One region of the Clostridium sp. CM042 genome, then DNA from elsewhere that is predicted to be linked to it. Evidence: riboswitches for the same ligand, from Rfam matches in the RefSeq annotation. Region 1 holds a riboswitch; the other holds the start of a gene.
What was found. A riboswitch is a leader RNA that binds a small molecule or an ion and turns the genes downstream of it on or off. The one in region 1 is predicted to bind glycine.
Positions count from the first base shown of each region.

Region 2: it holds a riboswitch for glycine, as region 1 does, so the genes downstream of both, ACWJJ7_RS06660 (GrdX family protein) here and ACWJJ7_RS18115 (alanine/glycine:cation symporter family protein) in region 1, are expected to answer to the same signal.

Region 1 is NZ_CM143646.1:3,800,091-3,807,948, forward strand. Features, by position in the region: gene dnaG (DNA primase) at 1-690, shown strand, start outside; gene rpoD (RNA polymerase sigma factor RpoD) at 713-1,810, shown strand; gene ACWJJ7_RS18095 (PH domain-containing protein) at 1,930-2,817, shown strand; gene ACWJJ7_RS18100 (tRNA (adenine(22)-N(1))-methyltransferase) at 2,829-3,518, shown strand; gene ACWJJ7_RS18105 (Nif3-like dinuclear metal center hexameric protein) at 3,509-4,324, shown strand; RNA gene rnpB (RNase P RNA component class A) at 4,376-4,746, shown strand; glycine riboswitch at 4,881-4,969, shown strand; glycine riboswitch at 4,973-5,086, shown strand; gene ACWJJ7_RS18115 (alanine/glycine:cation symporter family protein) at 5,239-6,582, shown strand; gene ACWJJ7_RS18120 (phosphoribosylformylglycinamidine synthase) at 6,823-7,858, shown strand, end outside.
Region 2 is NZ_CM143646.1:1,394,630-1,402,487, forward strand. Features, by position in the region: gene grdC (glycine/sarcosine/betaine reductase complex component C subunit beta) at 1-852, opposite strand, end outside; gene grdB (glycine reductase complex selenoprotein B) at 929-2,233, opposite strand; gene grdA (glycine/sarcosine/betaine reductase complex selenoprotein A) at 2,284-2,748, opposite strand; gene ACWJJ7_RS06645 (glycine/sarcosine/betaine reductase component B subunit) at 2,774-4,060, opposite strand; gene ACWJJ7_RS06650 (thioredoxin family protein) at 4,093-4,425, opposite strand; gene trxB (thioredoxin-disulfide reductase) at 4,444-5,364, opposite strand; gene ACWJJ7_RS06660 (GrdX family protein) at 5,396-5,770, opposite strand; glycine riboswitch at 5,849-5,918, opposite strand; gene ACWJJ7_RS06665 (double-cubane-cluster-containing anaerobic reductase) at 6,170-7,315, opposite strand; gene ACWJJ7_RS06670 (acyl-CoA dehydratase activase) at 7,333-7,858, opposite strand, start outside.

The sequences.
Region 1 (7,858 bases):
AGGATTAAAAGAGCAGGTGACGGAATAGATTTTTCGAATAGTGAAATGATAATACGGTATGTGAAAAAGGTTACTGAAATTATTGCAGATTTAGATCCTGTTGAAAAAGATGTCTATATAAAAAAGGTTTCTGAGGAAACAGGTATCAAAGAACAAGCAATATATGACCTATTAAGTGACGAAATCAACAAAAATGTAAAAAAAACCAAAAAATTGAATATGCAACAAGATTTTGGACAAAAATTATACTTAGAGCCAGCTTATATTAAGGCTGAAAGAAATTTGTTGAAATTTATGTTTATAAATGAAGAAAATTGTAATTATGTTACAGAAAACATGGACCTAGAACAGTTGGTACTTCAAAGTCATAAAAGTATATATACATTAATTGTTAAACATAAAAACTTAACAAAAGATGATAAAGTTAAAAAAATTGAATTTATATGTAATGATATAGAATGTACAAAAGAATGGATAAATACTATGGAAATTGAATTTTCTGGAGATGAAGAGGAACATAAAAAACTTATAAATGACTGCATAAAGGAACTTAAAAAATTCAAGTTAGAGGAGTCGAAAAAAGAAATTATGAATAAAATCAAACAATATGAATCAAAAGGTTTGCTAGAAGAGTCTATACAATTAGCTCAAAAACTTATAGAACTACAAAAAGATCTAAAACAATTATAGTATTTAGAAAGGAGGTAATATGATGAAGGATAAAAGTTCGAAAATGACTATAGTCAAAAAACTTATTGAAAAAGGAAAGAAAAAAGGATCCTTAACCTATAAAGAAATAATGGAAGAACTTTATGAGATAGATTTAAGTCCAGAACAAATAGAGAAGGTTTATGAAGTTTTAGAATCAATGGAGATAGAGGTTATTGGGGATATGCAGCAAGCTGCTGCACCTGAGACTGGAGCTCAAGCTGAAACTGAACCAGAAACTGAAGAACTTGATGTTAGTATACCAGAAGGCGTATCTATAGACGACCCTGTTAGGATGTATTTAAAAGAAATTGGAAAAGTTGCTTTATTATCATCAAGTGAGGAAATTGATCTTGCTAAAAGAAATGAAGAAGGAGATCTCGCTGCTAAGAAAAAACTAGCAGAGGCTAATTTAAGACTCGTGGTAAGTATTGCTAAAAGATATGTTGGTCGCGGAATGCTATTTTTAGATCTTATTCAAGAAGGTAATTTAGGACTAATAAAAGCCGTAGAAAAATATGATTATAGAAAAGGCTTTAAATTTAGTACTTATGCTACCTGGTGGATTAGACAGGCAATAACTAGGGCAATAGCCGACCAAGCAAGAACCATAAGGATACCTGTACATATGGTTGAAACTATAAATAAGCTTATTAGAGTTTCAAGGCAATTGCTACAAGAACTTGGACGTGAACCTCAACCAGATGAAGTTGCTGAAAAAATGGAAATGCCTGTAGCAAAAGTTAGAGAAATTATGAAAATTGCACAAGAACCAGTATCTCTAGAGACACCTATAGGTGAAGAAGAAGATAGTCATTTAGGCGATTTTATTCCTGATGATGATGCTCTTGCACCAGCAGAAGCTGCTGCATTTACAATGTTAAAAGAGCAATTAATCAACGTTTTAGATACTTTGACTCCTAGAGAAGAAAAGGTTTTAAGATTAAGATTTGGACTAGATGATGGAAGAGCAAGGACCCTCGAGGAAGTTGGAAAAGAGTTTAATGTAACTCGCGAAAGAATTAGACAAATCGAAGCAAAAGCTTTACGTAAATTAAGGCACCCAAGTAGAAGTAAAAAACTAAAAGATTATTTAGATTAGAACAGTATACTTAAAAAAACACCTTATTTAAGGTGTTTTTTCTACTCAGTGTAGAATCATGTATGAATATTTACAAGGTCGGTTTAAATATGTTATAATATGCTTTAGAAGGTGATTAAATGAAGAATTATATATCAAAGCGAGGACGCGGTTTAGGGTTTATTTTGCTCATGACTGCATTATATAATATATTAATCTTAATAGTGCTCAGGTTTACTAATTCATACATTGTAGTTAGTTTATTAAAGGTCTTATTAGTGTCTTGTAATATATATCAAGTATATTATATCTTGCTATATGCATCACTTAAATGCACTATTGATGACGAAAATCTTAAAATTTATGCTATTGGGTTATTAAAAAAAATAATTATACCATTAAATGAAATTGAAGGATACGCTATCTCAACTGGTGCAATTGAAGGTGTTAAGATTAATGGCATAGCTACGAGTAATTTTGCAATGGGTAGATTTGTAATTGATAAAATAGGAATGTGTAGAATGTTTGTTACAAATAATAAAAATATTTTTTACATAAAAACTAAAAACATGAATTATGCAGTTTCGCCTATAGGTTATAAAAAATTTGAAGAAACTTTAATTCATCATGATATACATGTAGTAGAGTGGAAATATAAAGTGAATAATAGCTATAATCTTCATAAAGACAAGCACTTCATTTTACCTTTAATGGGTGTAAGTATAATAATAATAATATTAACCTTAAATCCATTTATATTATATTTAAAACATAAGATACCTAATATTATGCCCTTAAACTTTGATGCGAATTTTAACCCAATAGAAATGGGAACAGGCAAACAATTTGCATTTACTCAGATGATTTACGGGGTATTAAATATGGCGTTGCTTTTTTGCATGTATTATGCAAGTTATTTTTGCGCAAAACATGATAGAAAATCAGCATATAAATATATTTATATGGCATTAATTGTGGCAATGATATTTTTAATTATGCAGTTTAAAATACTAATAAATTTTAGATAAGGATGAAAGATATGGAGCTTAGTATAAGATTAAAATGGATTGCAAGTATGATAGAAGAATGTGATAGTATTATCGACGTAGGCACGGATCATGGGTATGTTCCTATTAATTTAGTGAAAAATGGTGTAATAAAAAAAGCTATTGCCTCTGATATAAATAAGGGACCTGTTGAGAAGGCCAAAAATAATATTATTCATAATAATATGGTTGGGCAAATTAGTTGTAGGCTCGGAAGTGGGTTATCTACAGTTGAAAAGGGAGAAGTTCAGGTAGCTATTATTGCAGGAATGGGCGGTAATTTAATAAGAGATATCTTAGAAGCCCAATTAGATGTTGTTAAACAATTTAAATATATGATACTTCAACCAGTTCAAAATGCTGAGGTTTTGAGGGAATATTTATATATCACTGGATATGATATCCTTGATGAAGAAATTTGCAATGATGATGGTAGATTTTATGAAATTATCAAGGCAAGATATAATACTAAACCAGTAGAATTAGACAGAATATATTACGAGATAAGTAAAATATTATTAGAAAAAAAACAATTAGTAATGCAAAAATTTATAGAATATAAGTTGCAAAAATACTCGAAAATATATGATACTTTAAATGAAGAGACGATTTTATCGAAAAATAGGAAAGAGCAACTTTATCTTGTTATAATACGGCTTAAGGAGTTTTTAAAATGCTTTTAAAAGTAAGTACTATTGAGCAGATTATGCAGCAGGTTGCCCCACATATACTAAAAGAGGACTATGATAATGTAGGATTAATGGTTGGGGACAAAGATGCGCAGGTCACAAAAATTTTAATTGCATTAGATTGCACAATGGACGTAATTCGCGAGGCAAAGAATAAGGGGTGTAATTTTATATTGACTCATCATCCCCTTCTTTTTGTTAAACCCAAAACTATTACCACAGACACTTTAGTAGGGAAAAAAATTATTGAGCTAATTGTGAATAGTATAAGTGTATACGCTAGTCATACAAATTTAGATTCAGTTAAAGGTGGCCTTAATGATATTGTCACAGAAATTTTAGGGTTTACTAATTATAAGGTAATAGAGAATTCAACTATTCCAGGGTATAATAATGGTGATAATGGTATTGGAAGGCTAGTGATTCTGGATACCCCAATTTTATTAATGTCCTTATGTGAAAAGGTTAAAAAACTTTTAAATGCTGAGTATATTAGGTATGTGGGCGACAATAATAAATTAGTAAAAACTATTGCAATTATAAATGGAAGTGGAGAAGACTTTTTTGATGAGAGCATAAAATTGGGTGCAGATTGCATTATCACAGGAGATACTAAATACCATCATGTTAGTGATTTATTAGAAGAAAACATAGCGCTAATTGATGCTGGGCATTTTGCAACTGAATGGACACCGCTCATAATGTTTGCAGAAAAATTCAAAAAACAATTGATAGAAAATGGATATGACAATGAGGTTATAATTTCTAAAAATACACATGATCCATATAAAATTAAGTAATAATAAAATACTATTTGCTTTTATTTTAATAGTATGATATCATTGATTTTGCGAGTAAGCCAGACAATCGCTGCTAAGTATCGCGTGCGATAATTAGGAGAGGAAAGTCCGAGCTCCATAGGGCAGGGTGCTGGATAACACCCAGTGAAGGTGACTTTAAGGAAAGTGCAACAGAGATATACCGCTAAAGGCATTCTAAACTTTTAGAATGTACTAGCAAGGATGGAAAGGCGAGGTAAGAGCTCACCAGCGCAATGGCGACTTTGCGGCTATGTAAACCCCACCTGGAGCAAGATCGAATAGGAGAACATTATGAGGCTGCCCGTCTCGTTCTCGGGTGTATCGCTTGAGCCTATTGGTAACAATAGGCCTAGATAGATGATTGTCTAATACAGGACTCGGCTTATAGGCTTAGTCGTACCAAAAAACACTCACTTTATAGTGAGTGTTTTTTTTGTGTAGAAAAGTATAAATATGATAGTAATTAAAAAAATAATTGATTAAAAATGAAAAATATGGTATAGTCATGCGAAGTATTACAAATTAATAATTTCGGATGAAGATATTTGGAGAGAGATGTATAACATCCACCGAAGAAGTTAAACTTTCAGGTATCCATTTTTGGAGAAGTACTGATATTGGACGAACCTCTGGAGAGACTTATACAAGCACCGAAGGAGAAAGCTAAACATTATTTAATTACATATTATTTGTATGCAATTAAATAGTGCATTAGTGAAACTCTCAGGTAAAAGGACAGGGTTATTTTCAAGAGGTCATTTCATTTTGATCTCTATTTTTTGCGTGCTTTAAAAAATAATCGTCTTACAGAGTATTAATTGGTATAAATATATTCTTTACACAAGAAATTTTTTATCTAAAAAAATTTTAATAACTAGAAGGAGTGTGTATTTATGAATTTTTTATCAATTATTAAAGGTATTAACGGCGTTTTGTGGGGGTATGTATTAATATTTTTGTTATGTGGTACTGGAATTTATTTTACAATAACTTTAAAATTTGTTCAAGTTAGAAGATTTAAAGATGCATTTAAAAAAACTTTTGGAGGAGTTAAATTCGGAAATAAAGCAGGAAAAGATGGGATGTCATCTTTTCAAGCCATGACAACTTCAATAGCTGCTCAAGTAGGAACGGGAAATTTAGCAGGAGCCGCAACTGCTATAGCATCAGGAGGACCGGGTGCCATATTCTGGATGTGGCTAAGTGCTTTCTTTGGCATGGCAACTATTTTTGCAGAAGCAGTGCTTGGCCAAAAGTATAAACAGACAGTTGATGGTGAGGTGACAGGAGGACCTGCTTATTATATTAGTAAAGGCCTTGGGAGCAAAAAGTTGGCAGCATTTTTTTCAGTAACTATAATAATTGCCTTAGGATTTATAGGAAATATGGTACAATCTAACTCAATAAGTGCAGCAATAAGTTCAAACACCAATATTCGTATAATCATTGGCGTTATAGTTGCAGCATTAGCTGGTATGATTTTTATTGGAGGAGTAGGTAGAATTGCAGCATTTACTGAAAAAGTAGTTCCAGTTATGGCTGTATTTTATATATTAGGTAGTGTAATAATCATTCTAATAAATTTTGCTAATATAGGAGAAGCATTAAAAATGATATTTTTAGGAGCATTTAACCCTAAAGCTGCTACTGGTGGTTTAATAGGTGTTGGGGTAAAAGAAGCGATGAGATACGGCATTGCAAGAGGGTTATTCTCTAATGAAGCTGGAATGGGTTCGACACCACATGCACACGCAGTTGCAAAAGTTAATCATCCAGCTGAGCAAGGATTAGTTGCAATAGTATGTGTATTTATTGATACCTTTATAATTTTAACATTAACTGCACTTGTTATATTAACTACAGGAGCATTAGATGGAAAAACTACTGGTATAGCTTTAACTCAAAAAGCTTTTTCAAATGGTATGGGAAGTCTTGGAGGTCCATTTATAGCTATAGCACTATTCTTCTTTGCTTTTTCTACCATAGTAGCGTGGTATTTTTTTGGAGAGGCCAATGTTAAATACTTATTTGGCAAAAAAGCATTAACCCTATATAGATGCTTAGTTCTTGTATTTATAGTATTGGGTGCCGCTCTAAAGGTTGACCTAGTTTGGGAACTTGCAGATACTTTTAATGGATTAATGGTTATCCCAAATTTAATTGCATTATTAGGACTAGGAGCGTTAGTTAAAAAGACTTTGAAAAATTACGAAGATGATTTTGAAAATAAAAACTAAATTTTATAATTTACTTTTTAGAATAAAACAGGATGGCATAGTTATGCCATCCTGTTTTTGTATTAGTATTAAATCATCACCTGCGGTGCTTCAATAATATTATAGAAAAATTAAAAACCGCTTTATTCTAAAATATGCTTTTATAATTGGATGAAGTATATTATAATATGATTATAACGAATTATAATATAAAATGATTGCTTAATATTCGTATAAATCTAAATTTTGGAGGTATTAATCATGAAAAATAAGATATATAGGTTATATGTAGAGAAAAAAGCGAACTATAATGTTGAAGGTGAAAAAATATTAAGAGATATAAAAATAAATTTAGGTATATCGAACTTGGATGGGATTAGATTAGTTAATAGATATGATGTTATGGGAATAACCAAGGAGCAGTACCTCATGTCAAGGAATACAATATTTTCTGAACCTACAGTAGATCAGGTTTATGATGAAGAGTTAGAGATTCAAAAGTACGATACTGTATTTGCTATTGAATTTTTACCAGGGCAATATGATCAGAGGGCAGATTCAGCTGCTCAATGTATACAAATTTTAACACAAGAGGATAAACATATAGTTAAAACTGCAAGAATTATTGTATTAAAGGGAAATATTACTAAAATAGAATTAGATAAGATTAAGAGATATTGCATAAATACTGTAGACTCTAGAGAAACAGAGTTTGATAAACAAAAGGATTTACAGCAAAGATTTAATGAGCCAGAGCAGGTAAAAATAGTAGAAACTTTTATTAATATGAATGACATGGAGTTAACTGAGTTCTTAAAAAGTAATGGGCTTGCTATGAGTTTTGAAGATTTAAAATATTGTAGAGATTATTTTAGTGAAACTGAAAAGAGAGACCCTTCTATAACGGAGATAAAAGTTATAGATACATATTGGTCTGATCACTGCAGACATACAACTTTTAATACAGTTATTGAGGACGTCTACATAGAAGAAGGCAAATATTCTAAACCAATCAAGATGGCTTACGCCGAATATTTAGATGCTAGAGAATTTGTTTATGATAAATCAAATAGGGACGTAACACTTATGGATATGGCTGTTATTTCCATGAAATATTTAAGGAAGAAAGGGAAATTAAAGGACCTTGATGTTTCAGATGAAATAAACGCCTGCAGTATAATTGTGGAAGCAGACATTGAAGGAGAGAAGGAAAAGTGGCTAGTAATGTTTAAAAATGAAACACACAACCACCCTACTGAGATAGAACCTTTTGGTGGTGCAGCTACTTGCCTTGGTG
Region 2 (7,858 bases), 1.4 Mb from region 1:
AAAAACTATAACATTTTTGAATATTCCTGATTTTACTAGAGCAGAAGCATTTATTATTGCATGAACAGGTGCAGCGCAAAAACCTCTCATGTCAATACCAGTTGCTCCTTTAATACCAGCAATTTCACCACATGCTTTGGCAAGATTGCCTCCTCCTCTTTGATTCATATCTCCTACTGCTTCTTCAGAACATTCAATTAAGTAATCAACTTCACTTACATCAATTCCAGTAAGTTTAACTAACTGCATTAATGCAAGAACACCTGAAGCCTTAACAGCAAGGTTTTCAAGCATAACATGTGCTGAAAGATTTATATCTACATCATGAGCTTTTTTTACACACCCAATTAGATCATCACCAAGATATAATCCTTCTGCATCTTGAGTATCAACTAATTCTTTTATGATAGCTACATCCTCGCCAACGCCAAGTGCTTCAACTTTTACGTTAAGTAATTCATGAGCAGCAAATTTTTCTCTAACACTTTGCGTAAAACCTTTTTCTAATACTACTAAATCGAATACATCTGAAACCTTAAGCAATCCGTAAAATTCATCCTGCGACATTATTTCTCCGAATTTTCCTGCTTTTTGAGCACCTTCAATTTTTGAATTGTTCCAAGGTCTTTTAATTTCTAAAAGCTGCTCTGGCATTATGTTGCCTATATAAGTTTGATTAGGAGGATATGCTACTACATCCTCAAAAGTTCTTAAATGATTCTTTGCCTCTTTTAAAAATTCTGAATCCGGATTGTTTTTTCTCTCAACTGCAGCTGTTGTTCCGCAATGCATTACCATATCTGGAGTGTTAATAAGAATATAAGATGCTTTTTTCACTACTGGAAAGCTCATTATTTCATTCCTCCTTTATTTTAATTAACAAAAGTGAAGATAAATATCTTCACTTTTGCACTTTTTAATAATAGTTTTATTCTTCAAAAACCTTTTGCCCATCAACTGGGGTTTCTAATGCTTTAAGTGCTTTAGCTACCAGTTTATATCTAAGCTTTATTTCAGCCTCCTTCTCTAAACTAGGGTTTCCTAGTGGATGTGGGATAGCTATTGTTGGTACTATTCTATTCGCTCCAACTGTAAGTGAAATTGGAACTACTGTGCACATGTGGACTACTGGAAGTCCTCCACGCTCTATTTCTTTAACGAGTGTTGCACCGCAACGTGTACAAGTTCCTCATGTTGACGTTAATATAACAGCATCCACGCCATCAGCTAACAATTCCTTTACAATTTGTGCTCCAAATTTCTTTGAATTGGCAACGGATGTACCATTTCCAACCGTAGAATAAAAATATTTGTGAAGCGAACCTATCTTTCCTTCTTTTTCCATTTGTCTTAATACATCTACTGGAAGAACTCTGTCACAATCAGCATTTGCATAAGTTGGATCAAATCCACCATGTGCGGTTTCATATGTCGCCTCTGTTAAATCGTCAACACCTAAAATGTCATATTTGCCAAACTTTGAAGCGCTTGAGGATTCAATATGGTCAGGGTTATCTTTTGGAACTATTCCACCCGATGTAACTAATGCAATTTTAGCTTTGGTTATGTCTTTTATAGCTGCATTTGGCTCTACCCTATCAAATACAGGCATTACAAACTCAGTTGCAAATCCCTCTCCTTTAAGCTTCTTAACGAGCATATTAACTGCTCTTTTTGAACCTCTAACTGTATCAAAATAATTCTTTCTTATTCCTCTTTCAATATAACCTTCCTCTGCAGGTGATCCTATTTCTTCACCGTGAACAAGTTTTAAACCAAGCTTTACCATAGCGGGAAGAGCTTGCCTCATACCAACCGCACTATTTCTAGTCTCAATTATATATGCGTCCTTTTTATATATGTCAGCACCAGGATTTTCAATATACATTGCTGTAAGCACAGGAACATTTAATTTTTCTTTAACTTCTTTTGCAACAGCACCACATGCCATTCCATATCTTCCTGCATTAAAAGCTGGGCCTGCAATTACTAAATCAGGGTTGTAACTTTTTATCATTTCAATTACTTCAGCTTTTGCTTTTTCTAGATTTTCATTGAAATATGAATCTCCACAAATAACAGTAGCAACTATTTCAGCTTCACCTTTGAAAATTTTGTTTAGCCCCATTCCAGGTCCAACGAAACCTTCTCTTACTTCTGGTTTATAATTTGCCTCTTCTTCTCCGCCTATACCAGCATAAAATTGATTTATATAATGAACTACCTTAATCAATTGAGTTTCCCCCTTTTCTCATATTTTTACTTTACCTTTTAAACTGAAAATTAATATTTTGAAAACTCATCTCTTATTGTCTTTACTTCCTTAATTATATCGTCAACGTCTAGAACCATTTCCATCATTCCACACTGCTCATCATAAACCGTTGCATCACATTCATCTTTTATTTCTGGCTCAATCATGTGATAAACCGCAAGGCCAAGTTCAATTCCTGCAAGTGGGCCTGCAAATGTAGGGTCTCCCGCAGCTACTGTTTCAGCTGAAAGTCCTGAAGCTTCTGCTTCTGCTCCACCAAGTATAACTACAATGTTTTCTGCACCATTCTTGTCTGCTAATTCTTTAACTCTTTTTTGGATCTCCAGATCCATAGCACCAGCGGCAGTTCAGACAAAGCATTCTGTGGAAGCAAATATTACTTCTGCTCCTGCAGTTTTTACGCATTCTTCGATTGCTTGGCCTGGTATTCCATCTCTATCACCTATAGCAATTACTTTTTTATCTTTTAACATTTATATCATCCTTTCTATAAAAAAATTAGTATCCTCTTGTACTTAAAGTATTATATCCAACTTCGCTTGTTGCTCCAGTAATTACCTGGATTTCAGCTTCAATTGAGCCGTCTTCTCTCAAACTTCCAAAATGTCCTCCAGCAATAACATTTGCATTTTCTGGATGACCGATAATTTTCTTCATTGTGGGAAGTACAATAACTTCATTTGCATTTCCAGCAGTTACTACTGCATCGCCCTTAGGAGTTGAATCTGCAAGTGATTGTGAAGCTCCATCTTGACCAGCATATTCATCGGTTATTAGTACTGTTTTAATTCCTAGTGCTGAAATCTTGTTACAATTCATAACTAAATCTGCATCTGGATTACCAAACCCCTCTTCAGAAATTATTACTGCATCTGCACCTAAATACTCAACTAATTTTGCAGTATAGCTTGAAGATCTTTCTTTATCTGCAAGGTATACAGTTTCGTTAGTCAATACACATCCAAGGAAATTGTAGTCAATACCATGTCTCTCATACAAATCCTCAATTACAGGATGATTCATATGAACATATGATGGGTTCTTATCACAAGCTGAAACACAGTTTCCTGAAACAATAGCACCATCAAATATTTCCGTTGGGTATATGAATGTAGGTATTATTTTCTTTGCATCAACTCCATATACATAGGTGTCATGAAGAAGTCCCTGACTTTGAAGCATATACACATATATTACTTTAGGAAGATCAGGATACTGTTTTACCTGTTCTAAAAGAGGAAGTGTTTCGAAAGTCTTAATTTCATCAGCCTCAAGTTCTCTTGCACATTCACCAAGATATGTTGCAGCCTTAAATCCAACCATTCTAACAGCTTCTTCGTGATCATGTGGAAGTACGCTTTTCTTTGTTTCACATGTTATTACAACATTGTTTAATTTTGAAAATGGTGTATACTTAGCACCAATTCCACTCATGTCAATGATTCCCTCCTGGAACCCAACAATATTTCCGGTAGTTACAACAGCTGCACCTTTCAAAACATTTGTTCTTCCATTTCCAACTGTATCAACCTTGCTTATAAATCCTGGAAATATTCCACCGCTACCTGATACCTTTACTCTTGGCTCAATAACGTCTTTAACTGGAATTATCCTTGTCTCATCTCCTGGTCTTGCAATTTCAATGCTAATACTTTCAATTCTTTCATCTCCGCCTATATGTGCAAGCAGTTCTTCTTTATTTACAAAAAGAACTCCCTTTTCAACCTTTGTGCTAGTGCCAAATTGAACATCATTAATTTTAATTTCACCAAGTTCTAAACGCAAAGTTTCCACCTCCAAAATAGTTTAGTCATTTATTACAATGTTTCATAAACGCTTTTAATAAAATCCTCTACATCATCAATTGTTTCGATATTTTCAGGGGTAATAGTGCTTATTTTCTCGTTATTTTTATAAATTATCATCGTTGGGAGTCCAAGTACTCTTTGAGATATAGCGAGTCTTCTAGAACCACCGATATTAAGGCTTGCAAATTTGATTTTATCGCTATATTTGCTTTCTAGTTCGTGTACTCCAGGCATAAGTTCCTTACATACTTCACATTTGTCACCCCAGAAATCAACAAATACTGCTTTTTCAGAATAAGTTACTACTTCATCATCAAAATTTTCCTTTGTCAAACTAATCATTTTAAATTCCCCCTAATTTTATTTATTTGCTATATATACTTCTGCAGAAGTTGCCGCTATTGCGCCATCAGCAGCTGCAGTTATAACCTGTCTCAAATTCTTGACCCTAATATCTCCAGCTGCGAAAACGCCTGGAATGTTGGTTGCCATGTCATCATTCGTCATTACATAATCATTATCATCCATATTGACTCTACCTTTAAAAATTTCTGAAATAGGACTGTACCCGACAAATACAAAACACCCATCAACCTTCACTGTTTGAACTTCATTAGTTTTAACATTTCTAACCTTAAGGCCTTCAAGTATTTCATCGCCTTCCGCCTCATCTATAACTGAATCGTATATAAATTTGATTTTTGGATTAGCAAAAGCTTTTTCTTGAATTGATTTACAAGCTCTTAATTCATCTCTTCTATGAATTACTGTTACACTATCTGCAAACTTTGTGAGATAAATTGCTTCAGTTATAGCGGAATCTCCACCGCCATTTACGGCTACATCGAGCTCCGTGAAGAAATCAGCATCACAGGTAGCACAATATGAAATTCCCTTGCCGCGTAGCTCATTTTCATTTTTAAAACCTGCTAATCTGGGATAAGCACCTGTTGCAATTATAATAGTTTTAGCCTTATATGTTTCTTTTTTGCATTTAACAGTTTTTATTTCACCTTCAAGTAAAACATTTTCTACAGTATCTTTTGCAAACTTTGTACCAAATTCCTCAGCTTGAGTTCTCATTCTTTTAATCAATTTTGGACCAGTGCACTCTTCAATTGAGCCAGGATAATTTGCAAGTTCATCTGTTATTGCGGCCTGTCCTCCAAATTTTCCTCGTTCAATTATTAGAGAATCAAGTCTTGACCTTGACGCATAAAGTCCTGCCGATAACCCCGCTGGGCCACCCCCTATAATTATAGTGTCATAAATATGTTCCATTTTTAAACCCCCTAGTATATTACATTTGTTTTCAATTTAGACCATGACTTATAATATCGTAATCTATTAACATGAAATCATTTCGCACCGCATCTGACCATGCTGGTGTTCCCCTATCTTTAATGAATTTTTCAGTTGTGTGTATCGATTCTTCAATAAAATTAACTGACTGTAAATCTATTACTTCTTTTTTTGATTTTGTTATTATTACAGTTTTGTAGGGCGTTTCATTTGGCTTTATGCTGCTTGAAAGCGGATGCGTGAGCAAAATGTGTCCCTTATGAACATGGTTTCTTACAGTTTTTAGTACATTCATTATTCCAGTAAAAAATTCGACTTCATATTTTTCGCCAAATTCATCAAGGCATCTTGGGTTATTAGTTACAATCAATATTTCTTCTATCAATTAGTCCCTCCTTCCAAATACATTAATTCAAGTTTTTTCCACTTTTAAATAAAAAAGGACAGAGATAAAGCTCATTTAAGCTTTATCTCTGTCCTTTTTACCTGAGAGATTTACTCCTTCGGTGCAATTGCTTTCCAGAGTTATATCAATCTTCGGTCCTTTTGCCTGAGATATTCATATTACAGCGCATGTAATACTTGCCCCTTCGGCTATCCATTTAAGGATGTTATATTAAATAACTAAGCTTAAGCTTAATCTCCCGAAAACATCATCTATCAATATTCAAAAGTACTACAACTCTATTATAATCTACTTTTTAACAATGTAAAGGGTTAAAATTGAAATACTATCTATAAATTGAAATAATATACACTTTTAAAAGAAAATTTATTGAAAAACTTATAACATCTCTATAAATGCTGCCATTCTTGTATTAATTTGACCTATATCTGTTTGAGAATAATCCGTTTCGATACTCATATATGGGATATTTTTCTTATTGAAAATTCTCTTTAATCTAAGAGTTTCTACATTATAGGTATGACAAGCTTGAAGTATTACATCGACTACTCCATCAGCTTTATATTCTTTACATAACTTTTCTAATAAATCTATTCTGTTATCATTTGGTGTCATACAAGAGCATCCAATATTTAAATATTTTTCTGTTAAAGCATAAAGAGGCTCCTTGTTTTCATCAACCAAAGTCTCTGTTGTTTTAGCTCCACCACAGTTTTCATAACATACCACTACTCCACCATTCTCTTCTATGGCCTTAATTATTTTTTCAGTTCCTTGTCCTAGAGGACATCCTGTAATAAGTATTCTCTTTGCATCACTCGAAACTTCTCTTTCCCCACTATTATACCTATCTAGCGCCTCACTTGTTACGCTTTCAAGATCTTTTATCAATACTTCTTTATCCAATTTAAATCCTGCCCCAGATAGAACCTTATGCATTTCATAGCCTGTAATTGCTGGTGGCTCTAGCTGTCCTAGCTCATAAAACTTTCTTAGAGCTACTCTTTCCCTATTTTTAAGCTTAATAGCTATTTTAAGCTTTTCATCTGTAATTTCAACACCATAAAAATTTTCTAGACACTTCTTAAGCTTTACTAATTCATTGCTCCATAGTTTATAAGAATCCTCATCATTACAGTTTTGAGGAAGCTGCATAATATGAGTCTTCTTAATATCTGCTAAATATTCATACATCTTCTTTTTCCCATCACAGGTAGTCTCTCCAACAATCATATCGGAAAAATAAAAAAAAGGACATTTATCTGTAATTGCAAAGCCATAAGATGCTTTAATTAATGGGCATAGATTTCTTGGTAAATCCCTTTCGGCATCAGCTATAGGTTCCTCTGTCATACTGCATAATGAAACTGCAATAGCATCCGCAGCCATTATTATTTCTGTTGGTGTGAAAGTACAAAACACCCCCACAACCTTCTTGCCTTCATCTTTTAAGTTCTTGATGCTTAAAAAAGCATTTCTTCTTGCTTCACTAAAATCTTCAAATTTTTCTGGTAGGTTATTCATTAATATATCCCCCTCCGTTATAATGCTTCATTAGAATTTCCTTCAATTCTGCTTGCCATTATAGCCGCTCCAATTGCACCTGCATACCTTGCCATTTTTTGAGTAGCTACAGGTGAACTCAATTTTTCTGAAAGTCGGTCCACAATAAATGGACTATCGCAAAGTCCTCCTGTTAAGAAATAGTTATGAGAATCGGAATGTTTTTGACACAGAGATTTTACTTTACCTGTAATAGATTCTATTACACCAAATGCAATGTCTTTACGTTTTTTTCCACTACCGATGAGACTAATGACTTCAGATTCTGCAAAAACAGTACACATTGAACTTATAGTTGTTCCACTTCCCTTTGTGGCCTCAGTGCAAAGTTCATCAATATCAAAGCCTAGTGTTCCAGCCATTAATTCTAAAAATTTACCAGTACCAGCTGCACACTTATCATTCATAGAAAAATTTGTAACCTTACCACTTTCAACAGTTATAACTTTTGTATCTTGTCCACCTATATCAATCACTGTACAATCCTCTTGTAATAAATAATAC